4 regions of the Shewanella sp. MR-4 genome follow, and region 1 is predicted to be linked to each of the others. Evidence: predicted binding sites of a transcription regulator. Region 1 holds the regulator's gene; each other region holds the start of a gene.
What was found. Region 1 encodes sigma-54, which starts transcription at its own class of promoters, with help from an activator protein. Its sites were predicted from a motif close to GTTGGCACGNNNNTNGNNT; they were not measured.

Region 1 (7,479 bases):
CTACATTGTCAGTCACGGTAATCTGATAGCCGAAGGAACTCCCGCAGAGATCTTAGACAATCAGCAAGTTAGGGCTGTGTACTTAGGTGAACAATTCAGGCTATAGTTACTTAAACAGAGCCAATTAGCCTTGAATTTTGGCTTAATAAGCGCCATCAATATGATAACAAGCGGCCTAAATTCACAATAATAACGTAGGGATCAGCGGTAACATGAAAGCGTCACTCCAGCTCAAACTGGGTCAACAGTTAACCATGACGCCACAACTTCAACAGGCCATTCGTCTGTTGCAATTGTCGTCATTGGAACTGCAGCAAGAGATCCAGCAAGCCTTAGACTCTAATCCTCTTCTCGAGCTGGAAGAGGAGCAATTTGACGCGCCTACCGAACGTAAGCAAGATATCGCCGATACCGACTTTAGCGAAACGACGGCTCAGCCACAGGAACAAGACAATTCCACCGTGGATATTGCCGAGTCGTTGACCAAAGAATCCCTGCCCGAAGAACTGCCCATGGACACCACTTGGGATGAAGTCTTTACCGCATCGCCAAACTCAGGTTCTGGTGCTAGCCGTGAAGATGATATGCCCTTTCAAGGGGAAACCAGTGAAGGCCTGTACGAACATTTAGAATGGCAGAAAAACCTTACGCCCTTCTCTGAAACCGATTTAGCCATCGCCACCGCAATTATTGATGCCATCGACGATCAGGGATATCTCACTCAAAGTACTGAAGATATCCTCGAGGCCATGGGCAATCCAGAGATAGAACTGGATGAAGTCGAAGCCGTGCTCAAGCGTATTCAACACTTCGACCCCGTTGGTGTCGCGGCAAAGGATTTAAGCGAATGTCTGCTTATCCAACTCTCCCATTTTTCGCCGGACACCCCACACCTCGAAAACGCCCGCATGCTGATCAAAGATCATTTAGATCTGATCGCTGCCCGCGACTTTAGATTATTAATGCGTAAGACCAAACTCAAAGAGGACGACTTAAGGGACAGCATAGCGCTGATCCAAACCTTAAACCCTCGCCCCGGTTTACTCATCACCCCTGTCGATGAAGAATATGTGATCCCCGATGTATCGGTATCGAAGAAAAACGGCCGTTGGGTGGTCGAATTAAACCCTGACTGCATGCCAAAAATCAATGTTAATCAGCAATATGCAGCCATGGCGCGCAGCACCAAAAGTCAGGCCGATAGCCAATTTATTCGCGGCCATCTGCAAGAGGCTAAATGGTTTATCAAAAGTCTTGAAAGCCGCAACGAAACACTGCTCAAGGTGGCAAACTGCATAGTGCAATATCAACAGGGTTTCTTCGAATACGGTGAAGAAGCCATGAAACCTATGGTCCTGAACGATATCGCCGAGGCGGTCGAGATGCATGAATCCACCATTTCACGGGTGACGACGCAAAAGTACATGCATACCCCAAAGGGACTTTTTGAACTAAAATATTTCTTCTCAAGCCACGTCGGGACTGATGATGGCGGTGAGTGCTCATCCACGGCAATCAGAGCCTTCATTAAGAAACTGGTTGCAGCGGAAAACCAGAAAAAACCATTAAGCGACAGCAAGATGGCGCAACTTCTGGCAGAACAGGGAATTAACGTTGCGCGCAGAACCATTGCGAAGTACCGAGAAGCGATGCTTATTCCCCCTTCCAATCAGCGTAAAAGTTTATAGCCTACAGTGGAAATCGGAGGACGTTTATATGCAAATAAACCTGAGTGGACACCATATCGAGATTACCGAATCGTTACGGGCATATGTTGAGGAAAAGTTTTCAAAACTTGAACGTCATTTCGAACAGATCAATAATGTGCACGTTGTGCTCAATGTTGAGAAAATGCAACAAATTGCCGAAGCGAGAATCAACCTCACCGGTGGTGAAGTCTTCGCGACTTCAGAGCATGCAGATATGTATGCTGCCATAGACGTCCTGATTGACAAGCTTGATCGTCAGGTTATTAAACACAAAGAGAAGTTAACAAAACACTAGCAATGGAACTTCGTACCATACTGCGGCCGGAGTGCACAACCTGCGCCACTCCGGGCAGTAAGAAAAAGGTACTGGAACTCATCAGCGACTTAGCCGCTGCCCAGTACCCCACCCTCTCATCTCAAGAGATCTTCGAAAGCCTAGTGGCGCGCGAAAAGATGGGGAGCACAGGTATAGGTAACGGCATCGCCATCCCACATGGTCGATTAACCGATATAACACAACCCATAGCCATATTGGTGAAATGTGAGGAGCCGATAGCCTTTGATGCTATCGATAAACAACCTGTCGACATTTTATTTGCTCTGCTGGTGCCTGCTGACCAATGTCAACAGCACTTAAGCACTTTGTCCTGCATGGCTGAAAAGCTTAGCGACAAACAAATATTGAAGCAATTGCGCAAGACGCATGATGAAACGGAACTCTATCAGGTAATCACTGGATGAAACTGGTCATAGTGTCAGGGCGCTCAGGCTCAGGCAAATCGGTCGCACTTAGAGTGCTTGAAGATCTCGGCTATTATTGTGTCGATAATCTCCCCTTGCCGTTGATTGGCAGCTTACTCGAACAGCTCAAGGGCAGTAACGATCTCGTCGCCATCAGCGTCGACGTGCGTAATCTGCCGGAGCAAGACAAGGTACTCGTCAAACAGCTCACAAGCCTGCCCGAGGGCACTGAACTCACCAGCTTCTTCTTAAATTCCAGCGATAAAGTACTGCTAAAGCGCTACAGCGAGACTCGGCGCTTACATCCCTTATCTAAGAGCCGAGTATCACTGCAAGAAGCCATCAAACTTGAAGGCAAATTGCTCGAGCCCCTGTCACAACAGATGGATCACTACATAGATACCTCGAATCTGAATATCTATGAACTCAGCGACCAAGTGCGGCAAATCCTGCTTGGCAGTGTCGATAAGGAACTGGTGATCAACTTCGAGTCCTTCGGTTTTAAGCATGGTATGCCAACCGAAGCCGACTTTATGTTTGATGTGCGCTTTTTACCCAATCCCCATTGGGAACCCGAGCTGCGCCCTCTCACCGGCTTAGATGAACCCGTTGCCGAGTTTTTAAATCGCCAGCCGCTTGTCAATAAGTTCATCTGGCAAATTGAGAATTTACTCGAGACTTGGTTGCCTCACTTAGAGCGTAATAACCGCAGCTATCTGACCATCGCCATCGGCTGTACCGGCGGTCAACACAGATCAGTTTACGTGGCCGAGCAACTGGCTAAACGCTTTAGCAACGGTAAACACAAAGTGAATGCCCGCCACCGAGAGTTAAGCCATGCCAAAGCTTGAGCGCCAAATCACCATCTGCAATAAACTCGGTTTACATGCCCGCGCCGCGACAAAGCTCGTGGTGTTGGCCTCAGAGTTTGATGCCAGCATTACGCTGATCCAAGGTGAAAAACAGGCCTCTGCCGCCAGTGTTTTAGGGCTACTCATGCTGGAAACGGGTATGGGTAAAACCATTACCCTGATTGCCGAAGGTCCAGATGCGGAGCCCGCGCTCAATGCCATTTGCGCGCTTATCGACGCTAAGTTCGACGAAGCCTGCTAATTGCCTCGACATCTCATCTCAATGCACCCTACCGTTATTCAGTACCCTGTTTGGTTTTGATTTCAGCACCTTATACCAGTAAAACACATTTGTGACTCGACGCCCTCCCGTGCGCTCAATTACAATATACTGCTGCGCTTTGGCTTAAGTCCTTTGGCTTAAGTTCTCAACAGCCAAACGCCCCATCCACTGTCGCTACCTTGGAGGAAACATGCCTGTAGAAGCCTCAGACAGCTTACAAGTCGAACAACGTCTCGACCAACTGAGCCATGCCCTCAATAGCGGTATGTTTGTGCATGTCAGGCAAATGCTGCAAAACATGGCGGCGTCAGATATCGCATTGATTCTAGAGTCCTCGCCCCCTAAGGCACGGCAAGTGTTATGGCAACTTATCGATCAAGATCAGCTCGGGGATATTCTCGATGAACTCAGTGAAGAGTTAAAAGATCCGCTTATCCGCGCTATGAGCCCAGAGCGAGTCGCCAAAGCCACCGCCAGCATGGATACGGACGATCTCGCTTATATTCTGCGAAGCTTGCCGGATACCGTCTATAAGCAAGTATTGCAGTCAATGAGTCTGCAAAACCGCCAGCGGGTCGAGCAGGCGCTCTCCTACCCCGATGAAACCGCGGGCAGCTTAATGAACACAGATACTGTGACCTTAAGACCCGATGTAAATATCGATGTGGTACTGCGTTATTTGCGCCAACGGGGCAACCTGCCCGACACCACTGACACCTTATACGTGGTGGATAAGCACGATCGCGTACTCGGCGGGGTAAAGCTTGCGGATCTGCTCACCTGCGATCCCAATACTCATATCAGCAGCATTATCGATACCGATATCGAGAGCATTCCCGTGGGCATGTCCGACAGCGAAGTGGCGCAACTTTTCGAGCGCCATGACTGGGTATCGGCGCCCGTGGTCGATAGTGAGGGCAAGTTACTCGGGCGTATTACCATCGATGACGTGGTCGATGTTATCCGTGAAGATGCCGAACATTCCATGATGGGGATGGCGGGGATGGATGACGATGAAGACACCTTCGCCCCTGTGGTAAAGAGTACCTTACGCCGCTCACTCTGGTTGACGATTAACCTGTTTGCCGCCCTGCTGGCGGCCTCTGTCAGCAATATGTTTGAAGGCACAATCGAACAATTCGCCACGATTGCGATTTTAATGACGATTGTACCGAGCATGGGCGGGGTCGCGGGCAATCAAACCTTAGCCCTAGTGATCCGCGGGATCGCCTTAGGCCATATTGGCCAGAGTAACGCCCGCTGGCTGATTGGCAAAGAACTCGCCATTGGCTTTTTGAACGGCCTCATGTGGTCGATTTTGGTGTTTATCGCGGTATTAGTTTGGAAAGATGATATGGCGCTTGCCAGCCTAATTGGCGGCGCAATGCTCATCAATATGACAGTCGCTGGACTGGCTGGCGCCAGTATTCCGCTGATCTTAAAGCGTTTAAAAGTAGATCCGGCGTTAGCGGGCGGTATGGTACTCACCACAGTCACCGATGTTATTGGCCTGTTTGCCTTCTTAGGATTAGCGACTTTATATTTAATGCACTAGTACTCAATCGGCTAAAACGAACAACAAAAATGGCGCCATAGGGCGCCATTTTTAATAGGTCGTTTAATACCAATCACATTAAATATCTAATCAGTTCAGAGCCTCACAGGCATCTCAATCCAAGGCGCATTGACGAAGAAATGGTTATTCCCTTTTAAGTCAATGTAACACGGGAGTGAGATGCCTGTGAGGCTCCCCAAGGGCGGGGTTGAACGTGCTTTATACTGCGTTTAAGGCTTTCGACAGAGCGCCACTATGCCTTCAAGCCTTCGCCTTGTCTAAAGCCCGTTTAACTCCCGCTGAATGAACAGATATTTAATACGATTGGTATAACCACTATTTTTTAGGTGGCTGAAAGCCATAGCCCGTTAAAATCGCTTGTCCCTCAGGGGATAAAATAAACTCGGCCAGAGGCGCGGCCGCACTATTGGCATCCTTTAACACCAATAAGCCATAGTCGGCGCCAACGGCTAACTCTGGCGGTAAATCGACAATCTTGAGGCTCGGCACTTCTTTTTGTGCCAGCACCGCATTGGTGCAATAGGTTAAGAACACGTCCGCCTGCTTATTTTCCATCACCCAAGCATAGGGATTGCGATCTTTGGGCGGTTTAGCACTCTCAGGCCCACCCGTTAGCTGCAATGCTTTGGTTTCTAATGTGGTTTTTGCATTAGCTTTTAAGGCCTCGGCTTTCGCAAACACGGCCCAAGCATAATCCCCCGCGGGATCGGCTTTTGGCGTTGATGTCCCAAGCTTTATTTGCGGCGCGAGCAGGGTGTCTAATAAGTTCGCACTGGTGAGTGGTACATCCGCCTGGGCAATGGCACAGAGCTGGTTACGGGCAAACATTTGCACCTGTTGACCCGCTCCCGCATCGACTAAGGCCTGCGGGTGTTTCATATTCGCCGAAGCGAAGATATCCACTCGCTCACCCTCTTGGATCCGCTTGAGTAGTAGGCCTGAAGGCGCATATTGCGCCGCGACTTTAGCGTCAGATTTCGCTTGATAAGCGGCAATAATATCGTTCATCGCCGCCTTTAAACTACCTGCGGCCCTGAGTTCAATAGGGGCTGTCGCTGCAGTGTTCATTGGCGCACCTTGTACCATTCCCGCCATCAATGTCGACCCTAAACTGATTGCTAACACTAAACCCTGTTTTGCCATGCTGTTATCTCCGTTTGCACAGGAAAATGTCCTAGTGCATACAAGACGGCAAAACCTTTAGCGGATCAAGTATTACCGCTACTGGATAAATTCAAATCGGGACGATTGTGGCCAAGATCACTTAAGTTGTTTAGGTGAATGGACAAATTGTCCCCGAATGCAACATGTTGCCTAATGCAAAGAGTCACCGAGTGCAGAGAGTAAAAAGTCGCCCGTAGGCGACTCTTATTTTATGGAAATTATTGCCCCGTTGGGGTTAACACAATTTCCACTCGACGGTTTTGCGCGCGACCTGCGGCATTCGCATTCGATGCGATAGGACTCGCCTCACCCATGCCCTTAGATTTAACGCGAGCAGAAGCCACGCCTTTGCTCATCAGGTAGTTGCCCACCTCGCTGGCACGGACTTGTGATAAACGTAGGTTGTAAGAATCTGAGCCGCTGCTATCGGTGTAACCTAATACGTTCAGTTGAGTCTTACTGTATTCCTTGGCCACCAGCGCCACTGAGTTAAGTACACGCTTAGCGCCATCACTCAGCTCAGTTTGGTCAACACCAAAGGTCACTTCGTTTGGCATATTGAGAATAATATTGTCACCGTCGCGGGTCACACTCACGCCTGTCGAGGCCAGTTGTTGGCGCAGTTTGGTTTCTTGCACATCCATGTAGTAACCAATACCACCACCGACGGCGGCGCCTGAGGCGGCACCAATTAAGGCACCTTTACCGCGATCGCTCTTGCTTGAGGACGCAACCCCAACAGCCGCGCCAGCAACCGCACCAATTAAGGCACCCGTCGTTGCTTTTGCCGTTTGTTGCTCATTGGTATAGGGATTGACTGTAGAACAGCCAGACGCAATCAAGGCGCCTGTCACCACAACAATCGCAAGCTTAGATGCTGGCAGTGATTTGATCAGAGAAGGCTTCATCATTTATGACCTCATAACATGATTGATGATGGTATTTGCCCGCCAAAAGGCAAAGGGCGTGGCAAGTCGCCAAAGGACACCATAAAAAATCGCAGTATATAAGCATTCTCTTTTGAGACAATCTTTAATCGCTTCTTTGCTCAGTTTATGACTGATTCAATCGAAAACAACACTAAATAAAAACATCTTAATATCATCTAGATAACATTTAGAGTAAAAGCACTGAAATAGTGCAAGCTGCACCGTT
Region 2 (7,479 bases), 1.9 Mb from region 1:
GTATTGTCACTTTTCTATGGTCAACTTGGCTAATTGAGATGTTCCATTGACATAATCGCTGATATGCATTAGTTATCAATAAAGCATCTCTTGATTAATCATGGTGGAATGGGTAACCTCAAGACTCATTAGTATCATCTTTCGCAGCTATGCTAAGGATATTTTATCGTTATTACTTGCTCACCTAAGGGTGAATAAAATTAAAAGGAGTGTGGCCTATGTCATACAAAATTAACGGACATGAAATCACAGTGAACTTCCCTGTAGATTCAATTTCAGTCAACAAAACATCAATTGCTTTTACCGATAGACAAGGTAAAAACAGACAAACTTTTTCAAAACGTACCGAAGCCTTAAACTTTATGAAATGGCTTTTGTCGTCAAATAAATAAGTTTGATTTAGTATTCATTGAATACAAATAACGGCATGTTGGTTTATTCGGTTCTCATTTTCCTCGCCATACCGAAATCGACTCGCCTTTATTGATAGCCTAATATCACGATCCGCTATCCCTTCACGTCGATATGACGAACTCGTTTGGTTCAGCCAGTATCTAACTCACACAGATACATGCTGAGCCAAATGTGTATTCCTAATCTAGATCAAATTAATCTGTATATGCCTCTGCTAATATAGTCACTCACTTCGTTTGTGAATATATTTTCTATGTCAAAACCCGATACCAAAACGGCGATGCAAGCCTTGATAACCCATATCCAACAGCTGATCCCACTCAATTTAGATGAAGCACAAATGTGCCAAGGTGAGTGTTTAGGCTGCTCTAAAAAAATGCTCGAAATGCTCGATACCGAAATAAGTTACTGGCAATATTCAGCCGATACTCCGGGATTAAAAGATCTCAAACATCTTGAAAAGATAGCCACTCGCACCCACAAAATTTTAAAACGCAATCACCTGATTGAGTAATCGTTATCGTTCAGCAGCCTCTCCAAATTTTCGCCGATATCTCGGTAACATAGTTTCATTACCTAATAATCCGCCCTGATGAATGTAAAGAATGGGAGAAATTTTATCACGCCGTAAATAATCCTCTAACACAATAAAACCTAAGGGGTCGTAGAGTAGTTCAAATTGCACGCCGCTGGCACTGAGCCGCTGCCACATGGCATAAAACTCAGGATAGAGTTTCCCGAAATGGTATTTCTTCCCCACATTCAAAATCTGTGGATGTTCAGCAGAGTTGGGATTTAACTCATAAAACTGCTGCGTTAAATACTCATCGCCGCCGACAACGGCGCAGGTAAGCACTCGAATATTCAATTGCTGACGCACAAAATACTGATTTAAAAATAATGCAGTGGTGCCTGTACCTGCCGGTAAAAACACTTTTAGATCTATCATCCCCCGTTGCATTGCCCAAGTTTCAATATCAGCCGCTAATTGACTAACACCATATTCTGCATACAGGCAGCGTCCGCCTTCAGGAATAAACAAAGCGTTAGGCTCAGCCGGCAAGACATGCTGCTCAATATAGTCATGGCAAGTCCAGTTAAACTCTTGCTGCAGTGAGGGGGTTGCTGTAATAAGACTTGATAAATCAATGATGCGCGTACCGTTAGCTATGGCCGCAGCATAGTTTCCCGTAGGCAACGTGAGCACATGGCTGGCAATATGATCCACATAAAAATCGCACTGCCAGCCTTTCAGTTTTGCGAGTGCCGAAAGGGAATAAAGCGAGTTGGCCTGCGCAGAGCCATGGCCAATCACCTTAGTGACACTGGCAAACTCATGATCTAGAAAATAGGCAAACTTGCGCGCCTTATTACCACTAAAAGCGGGATGCAATAAATCATCTCTCTTGAGAAAGATCTCGCGTCCAGCGAAGGAAAAAGACTCTATAGGACTTTGAGCGAGCAGACTGTTTGCAAACTGGCTATTGGTTAGCATGGATACTCTCTAATGAAAACAAGCTGTTTAGTGTAACGCGAGCTTGCCTAAATCGTCCGTAATTATTAAGCGTTTTCGCGAAAATCTAGCATTTTTTACCACGTCATACAGTCGCCAAGATAAATATTACACTGATAAATAAGGAAAAATATTTTGGCACAATTCTCGCTTACTCCATTTAAGTATCAATTAATGATCCTGTGTGTTGGCTCAGAGATTCCCAACACAATTTTGAGAAACGTTAAGGAGTGTTCAATGTCGTTATTACGGTTAATTTTCAATATTGCTTGGTTTGTCCTTGGCGGATTTGTGATGGGTCTTGCCTGGTGGCTTGCGGGAATTTTGTGTTTTATCAGTATTATCGGTATTCCCTTCGGCAGAGCTTGTTTTGTTATTGGTGAATTAACCTTTTGGCCCTTTGGGCAGGAGCAAATGAATCGCCGCCATTTAACCGGACGTGAGGATTTAGGCACTGGCGCCTTCGGTATGGTCGGCAATATTATTTGGTTCTTGCTGTTTGGGATTTGGTTGACCATAGGTCATTTGGCCCATGCCCTCGCCTGCTTTGTGACGATTATTGGTATCCCCTTCGGGATCCAACATATCAAGCTGGCGCTATTAAGCCTGACACCGATTGGGCAAACCATTGTAGCGAAAGCGTAATAACCATAGTCGCGAAAGCGTAACTGGTGTCACTCAGCACGACTCAGCGTCTTTGGGTAGTGCTAATGAATCGTTTGGAAGTACAGCACTAACCTTGCCTCATGACTAATCTTGTCTCATGAAAGTCCGTTTCCTCATCGAGCAAGTCACCACAATCAGCGAAAGGCTCACTGGCTTCCCCTAGGGGTGGACTGATGATTTCAAAGAGATAATGCGCCAGTTTAGCAGGAGCATCTATAGTGATGTCGTGGCCACAATAGGCTAAGACAACTAAATCAACCTTAAAATGCTGTGCCAGCGCCCTGCTGGTTTGAATATTCACTAACGCATCCCGATCACCCGCTAAAATACTCACGGGCACAGGCAAAAACATAGAACATTCATAGCGAAATGCTGCCCACAATTGCCTGCAACCGTTGATAAACGTCGGGCTCGCCTCTTGCCGATATTGGCTCCAGCGTGCAATCAAGACCCTATCACGTCGATGTCGAAAACTGGTTAAGCGGACAATAGTGGATTCGATAGGATGAAGCTGTCGTCCTCGGCAACGTTTAACCAAGGCACTCAGCGCATTCAATAAGTTAAATCTATGATACCAAGGCGATAAATTAGCGGCGCTGCTATTAAGCACAAACACATGCTTTACCTGCCAAGGGCGTTGCTTGGCCATTTCTATCGCTAACATGCCGCCCATCGATAAACCGAGCAGATAAAAAGCTTGTCCCGCTAGGCTTGCATCCAGTTGCAGCCACACAGAGCTGGCATATTCGGCGATGGTCAAAGGACTGGTTTGACGATTAAGGATCCCATTGCCGGGTAAATCGGGCGTCACGACAGTGCAGCCCCGTTGCCTTAACCTCTGATCAAAGCCATTCCAATGGCGTTGATCCCGCATTAAGCCCCTGAGTAATACCCAAGTCGTCATCACAAGTTCTCCCGATACCAAAATTGCTGTGCACTCAGTGCCAATTGTGTGAGATGTTCAGGCGTCAGTCCTTCTAGTTCTCGTGCGTACGCCGCCTCCATCAAGAACTGCATCAGTACTGTGTGCCGACGTAAAATTCTGTGGTGCCTGTGTGTTTTTTGCGGATTAAAAAAGCCCGCAAAATTGAAGATTTGCCTTGGATTTTTCTTAATCCATGCCCATGACCCCATCTCTAAGGTCAAAGGTAAAAAGGGAATGTTCGCTTGAGGATCCTGGGTATGATGCTGGCGGTACAAGTAATCCCAAATATCGCCGTGGGTGCGATAAAACTGGCTCTGGGGGGCAAGTCGATAATGACCATGGTGGGGATAACTGGCTTCAAACAATTGTTTTAAGTGGAAAATAAAATGAGCGTTTTCAAAGGATGCGCGTGTATGGGCATAGGGAAACCAAATATGATCCGTCAAACCAAAGCCGGAATGCGCATCGAGGGAAATCAGACTAGTGCTTTGTTTGAGCAGTTGTTGCACATAGGCCACCAGCCCCGCAGTTTCAAGCTCCATGCCGCCAAGGCCACGAAACCAAGGCAGCTTAGAGGATAACCGCTGCCCGCCCACCATAAAAGAGACTTTTTCCCGGGACTCTATCGGCGCGTTACGCATCAAGTCGACCTGATTTCCATTACCACGGCTCCCCAGCAACAAACCGACAGGATTCACCACAGGTACAAAGGCTAAGCGAATGTCCGTTAATAACTGTTGTAGGTGTTTGTCCCACGCAAGGCGCTGCAACAGACTGTTAAGTAAGGCCAAAACCACCTGAGAACCAATCCGCTCCACCCCATGCACACCACCAACAAATAACACAGTTGGACAAGGTCTATCGGTCACCCCTAACTCAATGCTGTAGAGTGGGAAATGTTGGTGCCGAAATGGTATATCAGCGAGTACCTGATATTTCAGCTTAAGATAATGAGTATCAATGAGTTGCGATAAGGTATCTAACTCAAAAGGAATGTTTTCGAAGGGAGTGTTCTTCATACCATCCTAGAAAATGAAATGAGCACCGACTCATAGCCTTAGGACAATATTAATAACGAACCACGACAAATTTATGACAACAGATTAAGCGAAAACCGGCGTGATTTAGCGGAGGGAAGCTTCTTCATGAAACAATAATTCCCCCATAATGCTTTCAATATCTAATTGAGCTAAGCCTTGGTCGAAAACATCCCGCCAATGCCGCCCCTCCTCCGTATTGCGAAACGCAACATACAACTGTTTGTTAGCAAGCAGTTGTTTATTCACCTGTAATTTATCCGCCAATGGCTGCAAATGAGGTTGCTTTAACAGGAAATAGAGTACGTTGACATCAATCACTGCGCCATCGATGCGACCAGCTGCCACCTTCTTGATGTTTTGTTCATCGGAGGTCACGGCTTCGACTGGTTGACTCCCTGAAGCAATCATCAGATCCAGCGAATCTGTGTTCACATAGTCTTTTACGACGCCTAAGGTATAGCGATTTAAATCGGTTAAATAGTGCCAACTTATGGGGTGAGATTTTTGCTCAACAAGACCTAATGGACTGATCCCTATTGGTTTTGAAAAAACAAACTTATCTGTTTCAAAATAATATTCAGGAAAATAGCCAATGTAATCAGAACTTGGCATGGCCGCTAACTTAATCGCCCTGCTCCAAGGATAAAAATCTACTAGAAGTTGTTGCTCCATGCGCGCAAAGGCGGCTTGGGCAACAGCAACACTGGCACCTTGTTGTGCCAGTTGCTGACCAGAATAAGGGGGCCACAGTAAAGACGTGAGCTTTAGCGTGTCTGCAAAGACTGTATTAGCCATGCTTAACAGGCAACAGAGCATCAGTGGGTACCAACGATTCATAACACCTCCCTCAAAAACTCATCTGTTTAATGGCTTGAAAAACAAACAATTCATCACTTGATCATCGGTTGAACTCTTTTCAGTATAATCAGCCATGCCTCAAGGTACAGTGAATATTTGTTACATACTTTAGCCGATAGAAATCTAGCTAAGGGAGAAATGATAGGAGTACACTGAGTTAATATTGCCACTGGTTGTACACCATTTGCGGCAGTACTGGTTCATTAGATAAAACCTTTGGGAGCGTCCTATGCCGATTTCCTTCAAAGACAATAAGTTAATATTTGCTCATCCCGCGATAAACCGAACAGTCATCACAGTGTTAGGTGCATGTTTTACCTTAGTCGGCGGGATTTTCTTACTCTTACCTGGGCCAGGATTGCTCTTTATCCTTATCGGATTAACCCTCTTGAGCACCCAATATCCTTGGGCGAAACGTTGGTTGCGCTTAAGCCAGCGTCAATTAAGCAAGAGTGCGGCTTGGCTCGACAATCAAATTCGGCATTACCGACGTTAATCTAGGGCGCACAGCTAAAAAGAAACCCAAGCCATCGGACTTGGGTTTCTTCTTAATGCACCCTAGGCATTAATATCCTCATATAGCTCTTGATACATCAGCTCACGCATTTTAAATTTCTGGATTTTGCCCGTGACAGTCATGGGGTATTGCTCCACAAACTTGATGTAGCGAGGTACTTTAAAATAGGCGAACTTTTCGGTGAGGAAATGACGAATATCCTCCTCTGAAATCGTGGCGCCACTGCGAATCTTGATCCACGCGCACACTTCTTCGCCGTATTTATCACTATGAACCCCAAACACTGCTGCATCTTGCACATCTTTATGAGTATAGAGTTTCTCTTCAATTTCACGGGGATAGATATTCTCGCCACCGCGAATAATCATATCTTTAATACGGCCAACGATTTGCACATAACCTTGCTCATCCATTTGCCCAATATCGCCAGAATGTAGCCAGCCTTCACTGTCGATAGTTGCCGCCGTTTTTTCGGGATCATTCCAGTAACACTGCATGATGCAATAGCCACGGCTACAGACTTCACCGGGCGTATTGATTGGCAGCACTTCACCAAATTCATCGACGATTTTCACTTCGGTATGGGGTAAAGCACGGCCAACGGTAAGCACACGTTTCTCAACTGGTGAGTCGATTTCAGTAATGTGGTTCAGCGGGCTGCACTCGGTTTGCCCATACCCAATTAACACTTCCTGCATATACATCAGGTTTTGTACCCGGCGCATCACTTCTTCTGGGCAAGTCGCTCCCGCCATAACACCGGTACGCAGCGAGCTTAAGTCAAAGCGTTTAAATTCGGGGTGCTCTAACTCGGCAATAAACATAGTGGGAACACCGTGTAGTGCGGTGCAGCGTTCACGCTCAACCACCTCTAGGGTGGTCAGCGGATCGAAGGAATCCCCAGGAAAGACCGCCGCCGCGCCCTTAGCGAGGCACACAAGGTTACCCAACACCATGCCAAAACAATGGTATAAAGGCACAGGAATGCAGAGCTTATCTTCACAGGTAAACTTCATTGCCTCGGCCACTAAGTAGCCATTATTCAGGATGTTGTGGTGCGATAAGGTCGCCCCCTTTGGGCTGCCCGTGGTGCCAGAGGTAAATTGAATATTAATGGCGTCATAAGGGCTAAGTGACTCGGCGATTTGCTCGAGCGCCGCCTTGTCATCTGGCGTCACTTCAAGCAATAAATCATCAAAGTTCAACATACCGGGAGACTGCTCCGCCCCCATGCGGATCACAAATTGTAACTCGGGCAACGCTTTGGCCTGTAATTGCCCTGCGGCGCACACCTTAAGCTCTGGCGCTAACTCGTAGAGCATCTGTAAATAGTTACTGGACTTGAATTTATCGGCGCAAATCACCGCCCTACAGCCCACGTTAGTCAGGGCATATTGTAATTCTTCAGGGCGATAAGCGGGGTTGATGCACACCATGATGGCGCCAATTTTGGCGGTGGCGAATTGGGTTAAGCACCACTCAATATTATTGGGCGACCAAATGCCCACGCGATCCCCTGGACCTATGCCCAGTTTGAGTAAGCCTG
Region 3 (7,479 bases), 710 kb from region 1:
GCCATATTGATGTGCCCGAATACAGCATCGAACTCAGTGAGGAACAACAGGAACGTGATGCGTTAGCATCCATCTTCACTAGTGAAGAGCCGGTTGAAATTCCTGAAACCCGTTTCCCGAGTGAATTACCGCCAGAAGGGGTCAACCTTAAGGATCTGCTGGCTGAGCTTGAAATCGATATGATTCGCCAAGCGTTAGAGCAGCAGGATAACGTCGTTGCGCGTGCGGCAGAAATGCTCGGTATTCGTCGTACTACTTTGGTTGAGAAAATGCGTAAGTACGGAATGACGAAAGAATAGTCATATTCCTGTTGTTTATCCTATTGTTTTACCTATCTAAATTCATTTCTTAATTTGGCATAGAATCTGCAAACACTCCGTCAGAAGCAATTTTTTGACGGAGTGACTATGTCAGCCCATCCACTAGCGCAACTTGAAACATTCAAGCACACTAGCAAACAATGGAACCAACTGCGTGAGGCCGCCAATATGTCCAATCGGATGGAGCATATTTTACAGGCTATGCCCTCTGGCGTGGTGATTTTGAACGGTGACGGTATTGTCACCGATGCAAACCCTGTTGCCGTGGAATTGCTGGAGCAGCCGTTATGCGGCGCCCGCTGGATTGATGTGATCCATACGGCGTTTGCGCCACAGGATGATGATGGTCATGAAGTCTCATTACGCAATGGCCGCCGAGTCAAATTTGCGATTACCCCATTAACGCCAGAACCGGGCCAATTAATTGTGCTGACGGATCTAACAGAAACCCGTCTACTGCAAAAGAATCTTTCCCATCTGCAGCGCCTATCTGCCCTCGGTAAAATGGTCGCGACGCTGGCGCATCAGGTGCGTACGCCACTGTCGGCGGCACTGCTCTATGCTGCGAATCTGGCCAGTCCCAAATTATCGGAATCAGCTAAGGCAAAATTTCAGCAGAAGTTAGTGGATAGACTCAATGAGCTTGAACGCCAAGTTAACGATATGCTGTTGATGGCCAAAGGGCGGCAGGATGAATTGGGTGAGTTAGTTAACCTTGATGAGGTGATCAATACTGTCATGGCGAACTGTGAGCCGATTGTGGCTCAGCGCGGCGCAGCATTGACTGTCACCAATGCGTCCAACGGTTTAATGCTGGCGAATGTGAACGCGCTCAGTTCAGCCGTGAATAATCTGGTGATGAATAGCCTTGAAGCTGGGGCAACGCAGATCCAAATCGTTGCCAATGATATCGGCGAGCAGTTAGCCCTCAATGTGGTCGACAATGGCAAAGGACTGGATGCTAAGATGCAACAAAAAGTGTTGGAGCCTTTCTTTACCACCAAAGCGCAAGGAACGGGTCTAGGCTTAGCCGTTGTGCAGTCCGTGGTTCGCAATCATGGCGGCCAAATCCAATTGAGTTGTATGCCCAATAAAGGTTGTACTGTGTCGCTAACCTTCCCGCAGGCGAAATCGGCTGCAGTATTGCCGCTGGAGAAACCCTATGTCTGAAGCCAAATTACTCTTAGTCGAAGACGATGCGTCCCTGCGTGAGGCTTTGCTCGATACCTTAATGTTGGCGCAATACGACTGCATCGATGTGGCCTCCGGCGAGGAAGCCATTATCGCATTGAAGCAACATCAGTTTGACTTAGTGATCAGCGATGTGCAGATGCAGGGCATTGGCGGCTTAGGATTATTAAATTACTTACAGCAGCATCACCCCAAGCTGCCAGTGTTATTGATGACGGCGTATGCCACCATTGGCAGTGCGGTCAGTGCAATTAAATTGGGCGCCGTCGATTATTTGGCAAAACCCTTTGCGCCAGAGGTATTGCTCAACCAAGTTTCCCGCTATTTGCCGCTCAAACAAAGTAGCGATCAACCCGTGGTTGCCGATGAAAAGAGCCTCGCGCTGCTATCACTGGCACAGCGTGTGGCGGCATCCGATGCTTCTGTGATGATCCTTGGACCAAGCGGCTCGGGTAAAGAAGTGTTAGCCCGTTATATTCATCAACATAGTAGCCGTGCCAACCAAGCGTTTGTGGCCATCAACTGTGCGGCCATCCCCGAGAATATGCTCGAGGCGACCTTATTCGGTTATGAAAAAGGGGCTTTTACCGGCGCTTATCAGGCATGCCCTGGTAAATTTGAACAGGCACAAGGCGGCACCTTATTACTCGATGAAATATCTGAGATGGATTTGGGACTTCAGGCCAAACTGCTGCGTGTGCTGCAAGAGCGCGAAGTGGAGCGTTTAGGCGGTCGTAAAACCATTAAGTTAGATGTTCGGGTGCTTGCCACTTCGAATCGGGATTTAAAGGCCGTGGTTGCCGCTGGGCAATTCCGAGAAGATCTCTATTATCGCATTAACGTGTTTCCACTGACGTGGCCTGCACTGAATCAACGCCCTGCGGATATTTTGCCACTAGCTCGGCATTTACTTGCGAAACACGCAAAGGCGCTAAATGTGCTTGATTTACCTGAGTTTGATGAGGCAGCTTGTCGTCGTTTACTCAGTCACCGCTGGCCAGGTAATGTGCGCGAGTTGGATAACGTGGTGCAACGCGCGTTAATTTTACGTGCTGGGGCTGTGATTACCGCCAACGATATTATTATCGATGCCCAAGATGTGCCTCTGTTATCCGATGACGCCGAATATGTCAATGAGCCGGAAGGTTTAGGTGAGGAGTTGAAGGCGCAGGAACATGTGATCATTCTCGAAACTTTAGCGCAATGCCAAGGTAGTCGTAAGTTGGTTGCCGAAAAACTTGGGATCAGTGCGCGCACCTTAAGATATAAGATGGCCAGAATGCGCGATATGGGGATTCAATTGCCCAACTAATTTGTGTTTTGTACCTTGTCTAAAGCCATTGCCACTGGGTTACCCTGTGGCAATTTCATGTCTGACGATTTCTTCACTTCTTTTTAGCACGGCAAAGTGAAAACTTGGCCATGCTTTTGCATATCCTGTTTATCTAGAGAGTTTAATCGTCAATAACTCGACGATGGGGAGCACGACATGCAAATTGGCACAAATTCATTACTGCAAGAAATGCAGTCACTTAAAGGTGAAATCGCACCTTCTTTTGGGATTTCACCCAATAACATTGTGCAGCAAGTGAATAACACCAGCGGTGCTGACTTTGGACAACTCCTCTCCCAAGCCATTGGCAATGTCAGTGGTTTGCAGTCAACCTCATCGAATCTCGCGACCCGACTCGAAATGGGTGACACGACAGTGAGCCTTTCTGATACTGTTATCGCCCGCGAAAAGGCCAGTGTCGCCTTTGAAGCCACTGTCCAAGTGCGCAATAAGCTCGTTGAAGCTTATAAAGAAATAATGAGCATGCCTGTTTAGGCCTTGAATAACGCAATTAGCAGGTACTAATCGTGAGCACAGAAATGATTGTCGGATCAAACGCCGGCGCAGTGGACCAAGGGGTCCAACAGGAAAATAAATCCGGCGTGCTGGGAAGTCTCGGTGGCGTCGATATGATGCGTCAAATCACCATGATTTTAGCCCTCGCCATTTGTTTGGCGTTAGCCGTGTTCGTCATGATCTGGGCACAGGAGCCTGAGTACCGTCCATTGGGTAAAATGGAAACTCAGGAAATGGTGCAAGTGCTCGACGTACTTGATAAAAATAAGATCAAGTATCAAATCGATGTTGACGTCGTTAAGGTACCCGAAGACAAATATCAAGAAGTTAAAATGATGCTGAGCCGTGCGGGTATTGATAGTGCCGCGGCCTCAAGCAAAGATTTTCTCACCCAAGACAGTGGTTTTGGCGTGAGCCAAAGAATGGAACAGGCTCGCCTCAAGCACAGCCAAGAAGAAAACCTCGCCCGCGCAATTGAACAACTGCAAAGTGTTAGCCGCGCCAAAGTGATTTTAGCCCTACCCAAAGAAAACGTGTTTGCTCGCAACACTGCGCAGCCAAGTGCGACCGTTGTGATCAACACTCGCCGTGGTGGTTTAGGCCAAGGCGAGGTCGATGCTATTGTGGATATCGTCGCTTCCGCCGTTCAGGGCTTAGAGCCATCTCGCGTGACAGTTACAGATTCTAACGGCCGTTTACTGAACTCGGGTAGCCAAGATGGCGTATCTGCTAGGGCGCGTCGTGAGCTTGAGTTAGTTCAACAGAAAGAAGCCGAATACCGCACTAAAATTGACTCTATTTTATCGCCCATTCTCGGGCCTGATAACTTCACTTCTCAAGTAGATGTGAGCATGGATTTCACTGCGGTCGAGCAAACCGCTAAGCGCTTCAACCCCGACTTACCGTCGCTGCGTAGCGAAATGACGGTCGAGAATAATTCGACTGGCGGTTCAACTGGCGGCATTCCTGGTGCCTTATCGAATCAACCCCCAATGGAATCTAATATTCCGCAGGAAGCAGATAAAGCGACGGAAAGTGTTACTGCTGGTAACTCCCACCGCGAAGCGACCCGTAATTTTGAACTCGATACCACCATCAGCCATACCCGTCAGCAAATTGGCGTGGTGCGCCGCGTGAGTGTGTCGGTTGCGGTGGACTTTAAACCGGGGGCGGCTGGGGAAAATGGCCAAGTGGCGCGCGTTGCCCGTACCGAGCAGGAGCTAACCAATATTCGCCGTTTACTGGAAGGCGCGGTAGGCTTTAGCGCGCAGCGTGGTGATGTGCTGGAGGTGGTTACTGTTCCCTTTATGGATCAATTGGTTGAAGATGTACCTGCGCCTGAGCTTTGGGAGCAACCTTGGTTCTGGCGTGCGGTGAAGTTAGGCGTTGGCGCTTTGGTTATCTTAGTGCTGATCCTTGCTGTAGTACGTCCAATGCTGAAACGCTTAATCTACCCAGATAATGTGAACATGCCAGAGGATTCAAGACTCGGTAATGAGTTGGCGGAGATTGAAGATCAATACGCCGCCGATACCTTAGGGATGCTCAATACCAAAGAAGCAGAGTATAGTTATGCCGACGATGGCTCAATTCTTATCCCTAATCTGCATAAAGATGATGATATGATTAAAGCTATCCGTGCGCTTGTGGCCAATGAGCCCGAGCTTTCTACCCAAGTCGTGAAAAACTGGTTACAAGACAATGGCTGAGAATAAATCAAAAGACGCCGCTGAAGCCCCAAGCTTCAATATTAAGGATCTCAGTGGCATCGAAAAAACGGCGATTTTACTGTTAAGTTTGAGTGAAGCCGATGCCGCCTCTATTTTAAAGCACTTAGAACCTAAACAAGTGCAAAAGGTCGGTATGGCGATGGCGGCCATGGAAGACTTTGGGCAGGAAAAAGTCATCGGGGTGCACAAGCTATTTCTCGACGATATTCAAAAGTATTCTTCTATTGGTTTTAATAGTGAAGAGTTCGTCCGCAAGGCGTTAACCGCGGCTCTAGGTGAAGACAAAGCCGGTAATTTGATTGAACAAATTATCATGGGCAGCGGCGCCAAGGGCTTGGATTCTCTTAAATGGATGGATGCCCGCCAAGTGGCCACTATTATCCAGAACGAGCATCCACAGATCCAAACCATTGTTTTATCGTATCTAGAACCAGATCAAGCGGCGGAAATTTTCGGCCAGTTCCCTGAGAATACCCGCTTAGACTTAATGATGCGTATTGCTAATCTTGAAGAGGTTCAACCTGCGGCATTGCAGGAGTTAAACGACATCATGGAGAAACAATTCGCCGGCCAAGGCGGTGCGCAGGCGGCGAAGATGGGCGGCCTAAAGGCGGCGGCCAACATTATGAACTACCTCGATACGGGGGTCGAAAGTCAGTTGATGGAAACCATGCGCGAAACCGACGAGGAAATGGCGCAGCAAATCCAAGACTTAATGTTCGTATTCGAAAACCTTATCGATGTGGACGACCGTGGTATTCAAACCTTGCTGCGTGAAGTGCAGCAGGATGTATTGATGAAGGCACTCAAAGGCACCGACGATCAGCTCAAAGACAAAATTTTGGGCAATATGTCAAAACGGGCCGCCGAGTTACTGCGTGACGATTTAGAGGCCATGGGCCCAATCCGGATCAGCGAAGTGGAAATCGCTCAAAAAGAAATTCTGTCAATTGCGCGTCGTTTAAGTGACAGCGGTGAAATCATGTTAGGCGGCGGTGGCGGCGATGAGTTCCTCTAATCGGAGTGACAATAGCGACAATAAATTGTCCCATAGGGTGGTGAGTGACTCTGAAATTGAGTTCAGCCATTGGCAATTACCCGATGTCACTGAAACCGAAGAGGCGAGTATTTCTAACCTGTTTGGTTATTCTGCCCAGCAGCATGCGCCCAAGGCGGTGGCAGCCGAAACTATTGCGCCACCCACCATGGCGGAAATTGAAGATATTCGCGCCCAGGCTGAAGAAGAAGGCTTTAACGAAGGTAAGACGCAAGGTTATGCCGAAGGGCTAGAGCAGGGCAGACTCGAGGGGCTGGAGCAAGGTCATACCGAGGGCCTAGTCCAAGGCCATGAGCAAGGGCTCGAGGCAGGGCTTGCCGAAGCTAAAACCTTAATCCAACGCTTTGAAGGGCTGTTAAGTCAATTTGAAAAGCCTTTGCAATTACTCGATGGCGATATTGAACATTCCTTAATGACACTCACTATGGCGCTGGCTAAATCTGTGATTGGTCATGAACTTAAAACTCATCCTGAACAAATCCTGTCGGCGCTACGTTTAGGGGTTGAATCTCTGCCAATCAAGGAGCAAAGCGTCAGTATTCGCATGCATCCCGATGATGTTGCCTTGGTGGAACAGTTATATACCAGTACTCAATTGAACCGTAACCAATGGCAATTAGAGGCCGAACCTAGCTTAAATCCGGGGGATTGTATTATCAGCAGCCAACGTTCGTTGGTGGATTTAACTCTTTCCTCACGCATCGATACTGTGTTTGAGTCATTACGTAATCAACAATCCCATTTAAGTCATCAGCAGCAACAGCGTCAAGCGGTCCTCGACGAGGAGAATGCCGCTAAAATCGTCTCAGCCGCAGAACTTGCTGAAGCGGCGCAAAGTCCCCAACCCCAAGATGATGGAGAGCAAGATGCTAAATCGCCGCCATCAACTGCTGAATAAACTGAATCACTGCATCGACAAAGTCCCGCCGTTTCGAGCTATCGCCAGTGGTCAATTGGTGCGCGTGGTTGGTTTAACCTTAGAGGCGAGTGGTTGTCGCGCCCCCGTGGGCAGTTTGTGCTCAATCGAAACCATGGCAGGAGAGTTGATTGCCGAAGTCGTCGGTTTTGACGATGAACTGCTGTATCTTATGCCGATTGAGGAATTACGCGGCGTGTTACCCGGTGCCCGTGTCGTCCCACTCGGTGAGCAGGCGGGACTGAGTGTTGGCTTATCCCTATTGGGACGTGTGCTCGATGGTAACGGTGTGCCATTAGACGGTCTTGGCGCGTTATCGACCGAACAGCAGGCGCCAAGGCACAGTAACGCCATCAACCCACTTTCTCGCCGAGCGATCACCGAACCACTCGATGTGGGTGTGCGCGCCATCAATG
Region 4 (7,479 bases), 1.6 Mb from region 1:
GGCATGTGAACACTGACTTACTGGCTAACTACCTTGCGGCCATTACTCAAAAGCCCTCGGTAGGCGTCAATATCCTGCTCTATGGTAAAGCGGGTACAGGTAAAACTGAGCTGGCTCGGACATTGGCAAAGACGATTAAGCGCAATCTACTGGAAGTCCAAAGTCAGCAGTTAATCGAGAGCCAATACCGAAATGACAACATTGCAAAGGCAACCAGCATACGCCTTGCTCACCTGAACTTGTTACAAGGTCTACTGGCTCACAGCAATGACAGCTTGTTATTGGTCGATGAGTGTGAAGCATTATTTGTGCAAGTCGATGAACAGTATTCCAAAGAACAATTGATGCAAGCGCTAGAGCAAAACCCTGTCCCTGCCATTTGGATTACCAACCATGTTGGCTTGTTAGAACCTAGCTTTATTCGCCGTTTTAAGTTGGTGATGGAAGTCCCTGTACCCGATGAACCCTTTGCCTATGCCATTAATGAGCACTTACTGACACCGCTTAAGGTATCACAGGACTATCACCTGCTACTGGCAGAAAAGCCCAATGTCACCCCCGCCATGGTTGGTAATGCTGCCCATGTGGCGATGACACTCAAACTCAAAGGTGCAAAGGCGGAAGTCCTTATCGATGAAGTGATTGATGCCGCCCTAGAAGCCTGTGGTGAAGAAGCGCCGCCGCCAAAGTATCAAGGGGAGCTGGCGTTCGATAGCAACATGGTCAACTTCAAGGGCAGTGATGATGTGACAAGTATGACTACCGATGAAACACTGGCCTCGATTAACCATGCCGTTAAGCAGGCCATGCCAATTAGGGTGATGCTGAGTGGTCCCCCTGGTACGGGCAAGACTGCATGGGTACATCACTTAGCTGAAACCCACGGGTTTGAGCTGATGCACATCAAATGCTCTGATGTACTCAGTAAGTATGTCGGGGACAGCGAGCAGAACATCGCTAGGCTCTTCAGAGAAGCACACAGACAGCAAAAGCTGATGCTCATCGATGAAGTCGATAGCTTGCTCAGCAAACGCGATAGCGCTCAAGCGCTGCATGAAGTGCAGCTCGTTAACGAACTGCTATCACAGCTTGAATGCAACACTCTACCCGTGTTCGCTGCAACCAATGCGCTTTCCAGTATTGATAGTGCGGTCATGCGCCGATTTGATTTCAAGTTGGTGTGTGACTATTTAACGAGTGACCAACGGCAAGCAATGTATAGGCAAGTCCTTGGCATTAAGCGCCTAACTCATGAAGAAGTCTCAACCCTAAACACCCTAAACCAATTAACGCCCGGCGACTTTGCCATCTTAACAAGACGCCAACGTTTTGAACCCAAGCGCGACCACCGCGCAACCGCCCTTGCGCTCCTCACCACCGAGAACAGCCGCAAACAAGGGCAACCTCGTATCGGATTTATCCGCTAACACCCACTAAAGGAAACACACCATGACCACAGTATTGAGTTCTCTCAAGGTAATCGCTCGCCCTGAAATTGCCCCTAAGCCACCTGTGCTCGGCAAACGGATGAAGTTACTCGACAAGCTAGACCAGCAATTGTCTCTAGCCGAATGCATGATTGAAGGCCGTGAATTTGAAGCCTACAAAGAGCGCTCGGTTAAAGACCCAGAGACTGGTGAGCGTAAGAAAATTCGCCGCCGTTACATCGTCCGACCTTGGTTCTATGACAGCAACGAGCACTACTACTTTGAAGTGCGAATTAGTAACAAACCCATCGAACTGGAAAAAGGTTGCCCTGCTATTGATGTGGGTGAAAAGGCCAACTTGCCAGCGGTAATTAAGGTGCTGATTGATGCCGTGGAGAAAGGCGAGTTAGACGAGCAGTTACTCGCCCCCGCACCCAAGATAGGCAAGAAGGCTAAAACCGATAAGACGTCAGCTAACACCGAGAAACAGACCACCAAACCAAGTAAGTGACAACTCACATCACCCACATTTCATACCAACAACAGGGGGACATGATGCCCCCTTTGTTTTGCCACTTTTGAGGGTTACATAATGAAAACCATTAATACCGACCTACCATTACCCGTGTCTCCTGTCTTTGCCAAAGCTCTGGCAGAACTCGTGAAAAATATTGATAGCAACGCTGTCACCATTAACTTTCGCGACCCCGATTACAGTCCACAAATAGGTGGCTTTCATCCTGTGGAAATCAGGCTAGAGAAAGGTGCTGACCAATGGCAGTTATGCTACATCACCGACTTTTGCTATGTCGGCTACGCGGGACAATGGGAATTAGTGAAAGAGTTGGACTTTGACTTTAGCTGCGGCGTGTTTCAATCCATTAGTGGCTTGTTAGTCATTGAAGCGGCGGCAGAGCTTTACCCCATTTGGGAGCAAAACTTCTTGTGTTACTGGCAGGAAATGGACGTTTTTAATGTCAGTATTTCGACAGACTAACCCTCAAAACACTCAAAATGTGGCATCGGCACATATCAAACCAGATAAAGTCGACTAGACTGAGGCTCGAGCAGGAAATGGTTTCCTCGCTTGCGCTATGCAATGCCTTAAAGAAGAAGGAGCAACCTCATGTCAGGATGGTATGAATTAAGCAAAAGCAGTAACGATCAATTTAAGTTTGTGCTTAAGGCTGGTAACGGAGAAGTCATCCTCACCAGCGAACTCTACACGGGTAAGAGTGGTGCCATGAATGGTATCGAATCCGTTCAAACCAACTCCCCTATCGAAGCCCGATATGCCAAAGAAGTGGCGAAAAACGATAAGCCGTACTTCAACCTAAAAGCCGCGAACCATCAGATCATTGGCACCAGCCAAATGTATTCGAGTACCGCAGCAAGGGACAACGGGATCAAGTCGGTAATGGAGAATGGGAAAACCACGACGATTAAAGATCTAACCTAGTTCGGTATGTGCAGAGTGGTGGATCTTGAAGGGCATGTGTGTATCAACAAAAAGCAGGACTTAAAGCGGTAAGTATCTAACAATGCTGGATTTTAGATACAAAAAAACCGACTTAATGTCGGCGGTATGTATGGTACCAGAGGACGGACTCGAACCGTCACGCTTTTAAGGGCGGTGGATTTTGAATCCACTGTGTCTACCGATTTCACCACTCTGGCACAACTTTGGAGCTTCAAAAACTTTGCAAATCTTTGCAAGGCTTTTGCGTGTTAATTATTTCAAATTAACTCTTAATAACAACAGCTTAGTGAAGTTTAATATCGTAACGCAGTGACTTTTGAATCCGCTGTGTCTACCGATTTCACCACTCTGGCATCAATATTTAGAGCTAACAAAAACAAGCAGCTGGCTCTAAGTGCTGGGAATTATACCTTTGCCTTTGACAATGGCAAGCCCTTTTCAAAGGCAGGGTAGCAAATTAGTTTTAACCGCTCAAAAATCCAACTCTGATAAACCAAGGCCGGTTATTCGGCGCCATGGGCGAGTAAAAATTGGGTGTATTCTTTATCGCTCTTTTGAATATGATTGACTAGCCAGGCTTTTAAAAATGCCATGAGTTCATCGGCTACATCTTCACCTCTACCTACCCGCTTTTGAAAGTCAAGTACTTGATCAACGAGTTGAGCATGTTTTTCTTTGTGGGCCACGGTTTGAGGATAGCCAAAACGTGCAAACAGTTCTTCTTCATAGGAGAAATGGTTCGCGGTGTAATCCACCAGCCCTTGGACGATACGCTTAATCGCCTCAAGCCCATATGCCTCACTTAAGGTCCGGTGTAATTCATTGATTAATGAGACTAAGCGTTGGTGCTGACGGTTAATCTCTGGCATGCCGATATCAAGCTCTGGCCCCCATTTTACGAATAACTTGCTCTGGGCTTCGTTAGAGTTAAACATCTTGGCATCAACTTGGAATCGATGCAGCAGGGAGCCAATTTCCTGCGACATGTTATACACCTTAAGACTGGATAAGTTAGTGTGGTTGGTATGGCGTGCATTTTTTAGGGCGAGATCGGCCATTACGCTGATATTTTTGTTAATCTCCTCAGCAACCGCATGCTGTTCTTCCGAGGCCGTTGCGATTTGGTGAGACATATCGGTAATGCTCTCAACCTGAGTCACTATATCCCCCAGAGCTTGATGAGCTTGATCAACCATCAGGGCAGTTTCGTCGGCGATGGTGACATTCTTGAGCATCACTTCCACACTCTGCTGCGCGCCCTTTTGCAGCGTTGTAATCTGCTGCTGAATTTCGGCGGTGGCCTCTGAGGTACGTTTAGCTAAGTTACGCACTTCATCGGCGACGACCGCAAAGCCACGGCCATGTTCACCGGCGCGCGCACTCTCAATCGCCGCATTGAGTGCCAATAGGTTTGTTTGTTCAGCCACTTGGGAGATGGTTTCGATAATACTACTAATGCTATTGGTATCGGCGGCGAGGTGCTCGATAACGCCTTTAGTTTGATGAATTTGCGATTTCATATCGCTGATTTTATTTACGATAGTACCAATTAACTCATCACCGTGTTTCGCCGAGCCTTGGGCAATATCGGCCGCTTGAGCCGTAGTAGCAGCATTGTGTGACACTTCTTGTACGGTGGAGACCATCTGCGTCATTGCCGTTGCGGCCAACTCGGTTTGACGTTCCTGCTCGAGCACGCCCTGTTTTGCCTGTTCGCTGATCGTTTTAATATCGGTCGCGACTTTCTTCATCCACTCACTCGTATCGACGAGGGAGAGAATAGTGCGGCTGACATCCTCCCCCATGCGGTTGATGCTATGGACCACCGAAATAAACACACCCGCATCTTTTTCATCGAGCTGATAACTTAAATCCCCCTCACCTAAGTGATGAGCCGCACGCTCTAAGTGTCTTAAATTACGGATGAGTTTGTTAAGATTCAAAAAGAGAATTACGGCAAGAGCAATTAAACTGAATGTTGCCACCCAGTACGCGCTCGTCACTAAACAGTAGAGTGGATATAAGAATAGGATCATGGGCGCAAAGATAATGCCATATCCCATGCTGCCTTTGTTGACACTGATGTCAGCCATTTTTGTCTCCTTCAAAAATGCTATTTCACTTGCTTGCGAGAACTAACTCGTTTGTAACCCGCGGATCTTTGTATCATTTAATGATTTTTTCGTACTCGATACTCTTAAGACTAGTCCCGAATGAAACAAGAAACAAAGCCCGAAGGAATGACTTTAGCAATATTTTACCAAGCGCTAAATTTGAGCTAGATCACAGGGTTAATCTGTAGTTACAACATTGTTTTAAGATGTCGATTTTTTATTGATCAAGATCAGTATTTCTTACCGCTAGGGGCGCTAGTGTAGAGGGGACTTCACAGGAAAGAGGATTTCAATCATGGCATTTTGGTTAGATTTAATGTTCGGTAACCCAATTGGTTTACTTTCAATGATCGTTATCTTTAGCACTATAGGGATAATTTCTTATATCACTTGGATGTTCATTGTGAAGTCCGCGCAACAATCGTAGTTTTTGCTTCCAAATTGTTATTCTGTTCATTGTAAAAATTGCACGTTGTTATGGGGGTTAAGCTAACCCCCATTTTTTGTGCCTGCGGTGTGCGCTTTAGAACCCAATCCAAATCAAGCGGCGTGTTTACGGTTTTGTACTAAACCATTTAAAAACTGCGGGCGCGCTTTAATCAAATGCTGCATTTCTTCCTGGCTCGGTTCACCTGCTGGCAAACGTAATACGCCACGATTGAGATACATGCGTGCCTTCATCGAGATTTTATAATCCGCCGTAGGCCCTTGGATCGCATAATGGCGCTCGTTGCCTAAACATTCGAGGATACAAGCATTGAGTAAGCTTTTAACCGCGGGTTCATTTTGCGGCAATGTCAAAATGGTGGCGCCCTGTAAAAAGAACTCACGCAATAAGGCACGCTCGGCACGGTCCATCAGGTTGACCTTAGCCTCAATCGTTTCCGTCACGCGTTTATCACTTAAATGACGAATCGACTCATCTAAGCCAAGGTTTAATAACTGAGTTAAGAAATAAGCAATTGAAATGATTAGTCCTAGGCCAACGAAATGGGCATGCTCTGGGACAAACTTATCCAGCGCCAGCATGGCGAGCATATTGGATGGGATCGCCAGCAACACAGCACAGCTTACCATTAGCCATAACATGACACGAAACATCATCTTTTTAGGGCTGAACAATTTCACTGAATCCAATTTGAGTTTAATCATAGTGTTATCCCGGCGACAAAAAATTGAACTTTAATGGCATAAAGCAAGTTTGATGCCACTCTATCTGTCAAAATTGCGGGATATTTCATGGGGATAAAATGCACAATCTGGATGCTTGAGTCTATGCTTATAGTCATTCAACTCGCTATCAAATAAAGACTATTTAGATGCTGACATTCTTTAGTCAATTTATTAAAAGTCCGATAGGCAGGCATCTCACCTTGTCTATCGTGCTCTTTAGCTCCTTGATTACCTTAATGACCACTGCCTACCAATTGGTTAACGACTACCGCGGTGATGTCACTCGAATCGACCGTGTTTTCTCCAATATTGAAAAAGCCAATCTCGATGTCCTCGCCGCCAGTATCTGGGTCATAGATGAGAGACTAATTAATACTCAGTTGAATGGTCTTATCCAACTGCCTGATATCAACTATATTTCAATCAAAGACGACAGTGGCCAGGCGTGGAATTCTGGTGCCCAAAAACAAACCCATACACTCAGTAAAACCTTTCCTCTGGTGTATAAGTCACCTACGGATAATATCAATGTCGGCAGTTTAGAAGTGCAAGTGGATATGGATGCTATCTATCAACGCCTCTACGATAAAGCCATCCTTATTCTGCTATCCAATGGTATTAAAACCTTCCTAGTGGCTGGATTTATTCTATTTTTGGTCTGGTACAACATCACTAAACACTTAGACAAACTCAGTAATTACTGTAAGCGCATCGATCTCGATAGCGATGTGGAACCATTAGACTTCGATCGCAAACAAAAACTCGATGAATTTACCCAAGTAGCCGATGCCATCAATAGCATGCAGGCACAATTACGCGGCTCATTTGAAGCTCTCAAACGTTCCAAAGCCGAACTGCAAACCTCCTTAGAAGACAGAGAACGTTTATTGAAACTTGAGCGCAGCTATAAGGAAGAACTTGCACGACAAGTCAAAGAAAGAACTCAGGAATTAGAACAGTCATTAACAGCGCTAAAACGAGCGCAGCAAGTATTAGTCGAGCAGGAAAAAATGGCGGCATTGGGCGGGCTCGTCTCAGGGGTTGCCCATGAGATCAATACGCCGATCGGCATTTGTTTGACGGCGGCTAGCGCGCAATTGAGTCATATCGAGGAGCTTATAGACCTCATTCACAGCGAACATGCCACTCTCGACGAGATTAATGCGATTTTAGATGAGTACCAAGAAAGCTGTGAGCTGATAGTCCGTAATATCACCAAGGCCAGTAGTCTTATCCAAAAATTTAAAACGATCGCCATCGATCGTAGCCATGAAGAACATCAATG

Region 2: the regulator sigma-54 is predicted to act here: its motif matches at 2,062-2,080, upstream of SHEWMR4_RS11980 (YccF domain-containing protein).
Region 3: the regulator sigma-54 is predicted to act here: its motif matches at 2,927-2,945, upstream of fliE (flagellar hook-basal body complex protein FliE).
Region 4: the regulator sigma-54 is predicted to act here: its motif matches at 6,215-6,233, upstream of SHEWMR4_RS16880 (superinfection exclusion B family protein).

The regions. Positions count from the first base shown of each region.
Region 1 covers NC_008321.1:775,936-783,414, reverse strand. The annotation lists gene lptB (LPS export ABC transporter ATP-binding protein) at 1-106, shown strand, start outside; gene SHEWMR4_RS03515 (RNA polymerase factor sigma-54) at 213-1,688, shown strand; gene hpf (ribosome hibernation promoting factor) at 1,717-2,004, shown strand; gene ptsN (PTS IIA-like nitrogen regulatory protein PtsN) at 2,007-2,450, shown strand; gene rapZ (RNase adapter RapZ) at 2,447-3,301, shown strand; gene SHEWMR4_RS03495 (HPr family phosphocarrier protein) at 3,288-3,563, shown strand; gene mgtE (magnesium transporter) at 3,775-5,139, shown strand; gene SHEWMR4_RS03485 (molybdate ABC transporter substrate-binding protein) at 5,476-6,303, opposite strand; gene SHEWMR4_RS03480 (OmpA family protein) at 6,543-7,235, opposite strand.
Region 2 covers NC_008321.1:2,721,089-2,728,567, forward strand. The annotation lists gene SHEWMR4_RS11965 (hypothetical protein) at 219-392, shown strand; gene SHEWMR4_RS11970 (hypothetical protein) at 668-928, shown strand; gene SHEWMR4_RS11975 (1-aminocyclopropane-1-carboxylate deaminase/D-cysteine desulfhydrase) at 932-1,879, opposite strand; gene SHEWMR4_RS11980 (YccF domain-containing protein) at 2,165-2,572, shown strand; gene SHEWMR4_RS11985 (alpha/beta fold hydrolase) at 2,661-3,497, opposite strand; gene SHEWMR4_RS11990 (M14 family metallopeptidase) at 3,497-4,537, opposite strand; gene SHEWMR4_RS11995 (substrate-binding periplasmic protein) at 4,643-5,395, opposite strand; gene SHEWMR4_RS12000 (PGPGW domain-containing protein) at 5,646-5,912, shown strand; gene SHEWMR4_RS12005 (AMP-binding protein) at 5,975-7,479, opposite strand, start outside.
Region 3 covers NC_008321.1:1,485,862-1,493,340, forward strand. The annotation lists gene SHEWMR4_RS06700 (sigma-54 dependent transcriptional regulator) at 1-299, shown strand, start outside; gene SHEWMR4_RS06705 (sensor histidine kinase) at 408-1,490, shown strand; gene SHEWMR4_RS06710 (sigma-54-dependent transcriptional regulator) at 1,483-2,823, shown strand; gene fliE (flagellar hook-basal body complex protein FliE) at 3,001-3,339, shown strand; gene fliF (flagellar basal-body MS-ring/collar protein FliF) at 3,384-5,069, shown strand; gene fliG (flagellar motor switch protein FliG) at 5,062-6,108, shown strand; gene fliH (flagellar assembly protein FliH) at 6,095-7,045, shown strand; gene fliI (flagellar protein export ATPase FliI) at 7,014-7,479, shown strand, end outside.
Region 4 covers NC_008321.1:3,847,171-3,854,649, forward strand. The annotation lists gene SHEWMR4_RS16845 (AAA family ATPase) at 1-1,427, shown strand, start outside; gene SHEWMR4_RS16850 (hypothetical protein) at 1,450-1,938, shown strand; gene SHEWMR4_RS16855 (DUF2787 family protein) at 2,020-2,424, shown strand; gene SHEWMR4_RS16860 (YegP family protein) at 2,554-2,886, shown strand; tRNA gene SHEWMR4_RS16865 (tRNA-Leu) at 3,018-3,104, opposite strand; gene SHEWMR4_RS16870 (bacteriohemerythrin) at 3,411-5,000, opposite strand; gene SHEWMR4_RS16875 (DUF3149 domain-containing protein) at 5,317-5,448, shown strand; gene SHEWMR4_RS16880 (superinfection exclusion B family protein) at 5,562-6,173, opposite strand; gene SHEWMR4_RS16885 (ATP-binding protein) at 6,341-7,479, shown strand, end outside.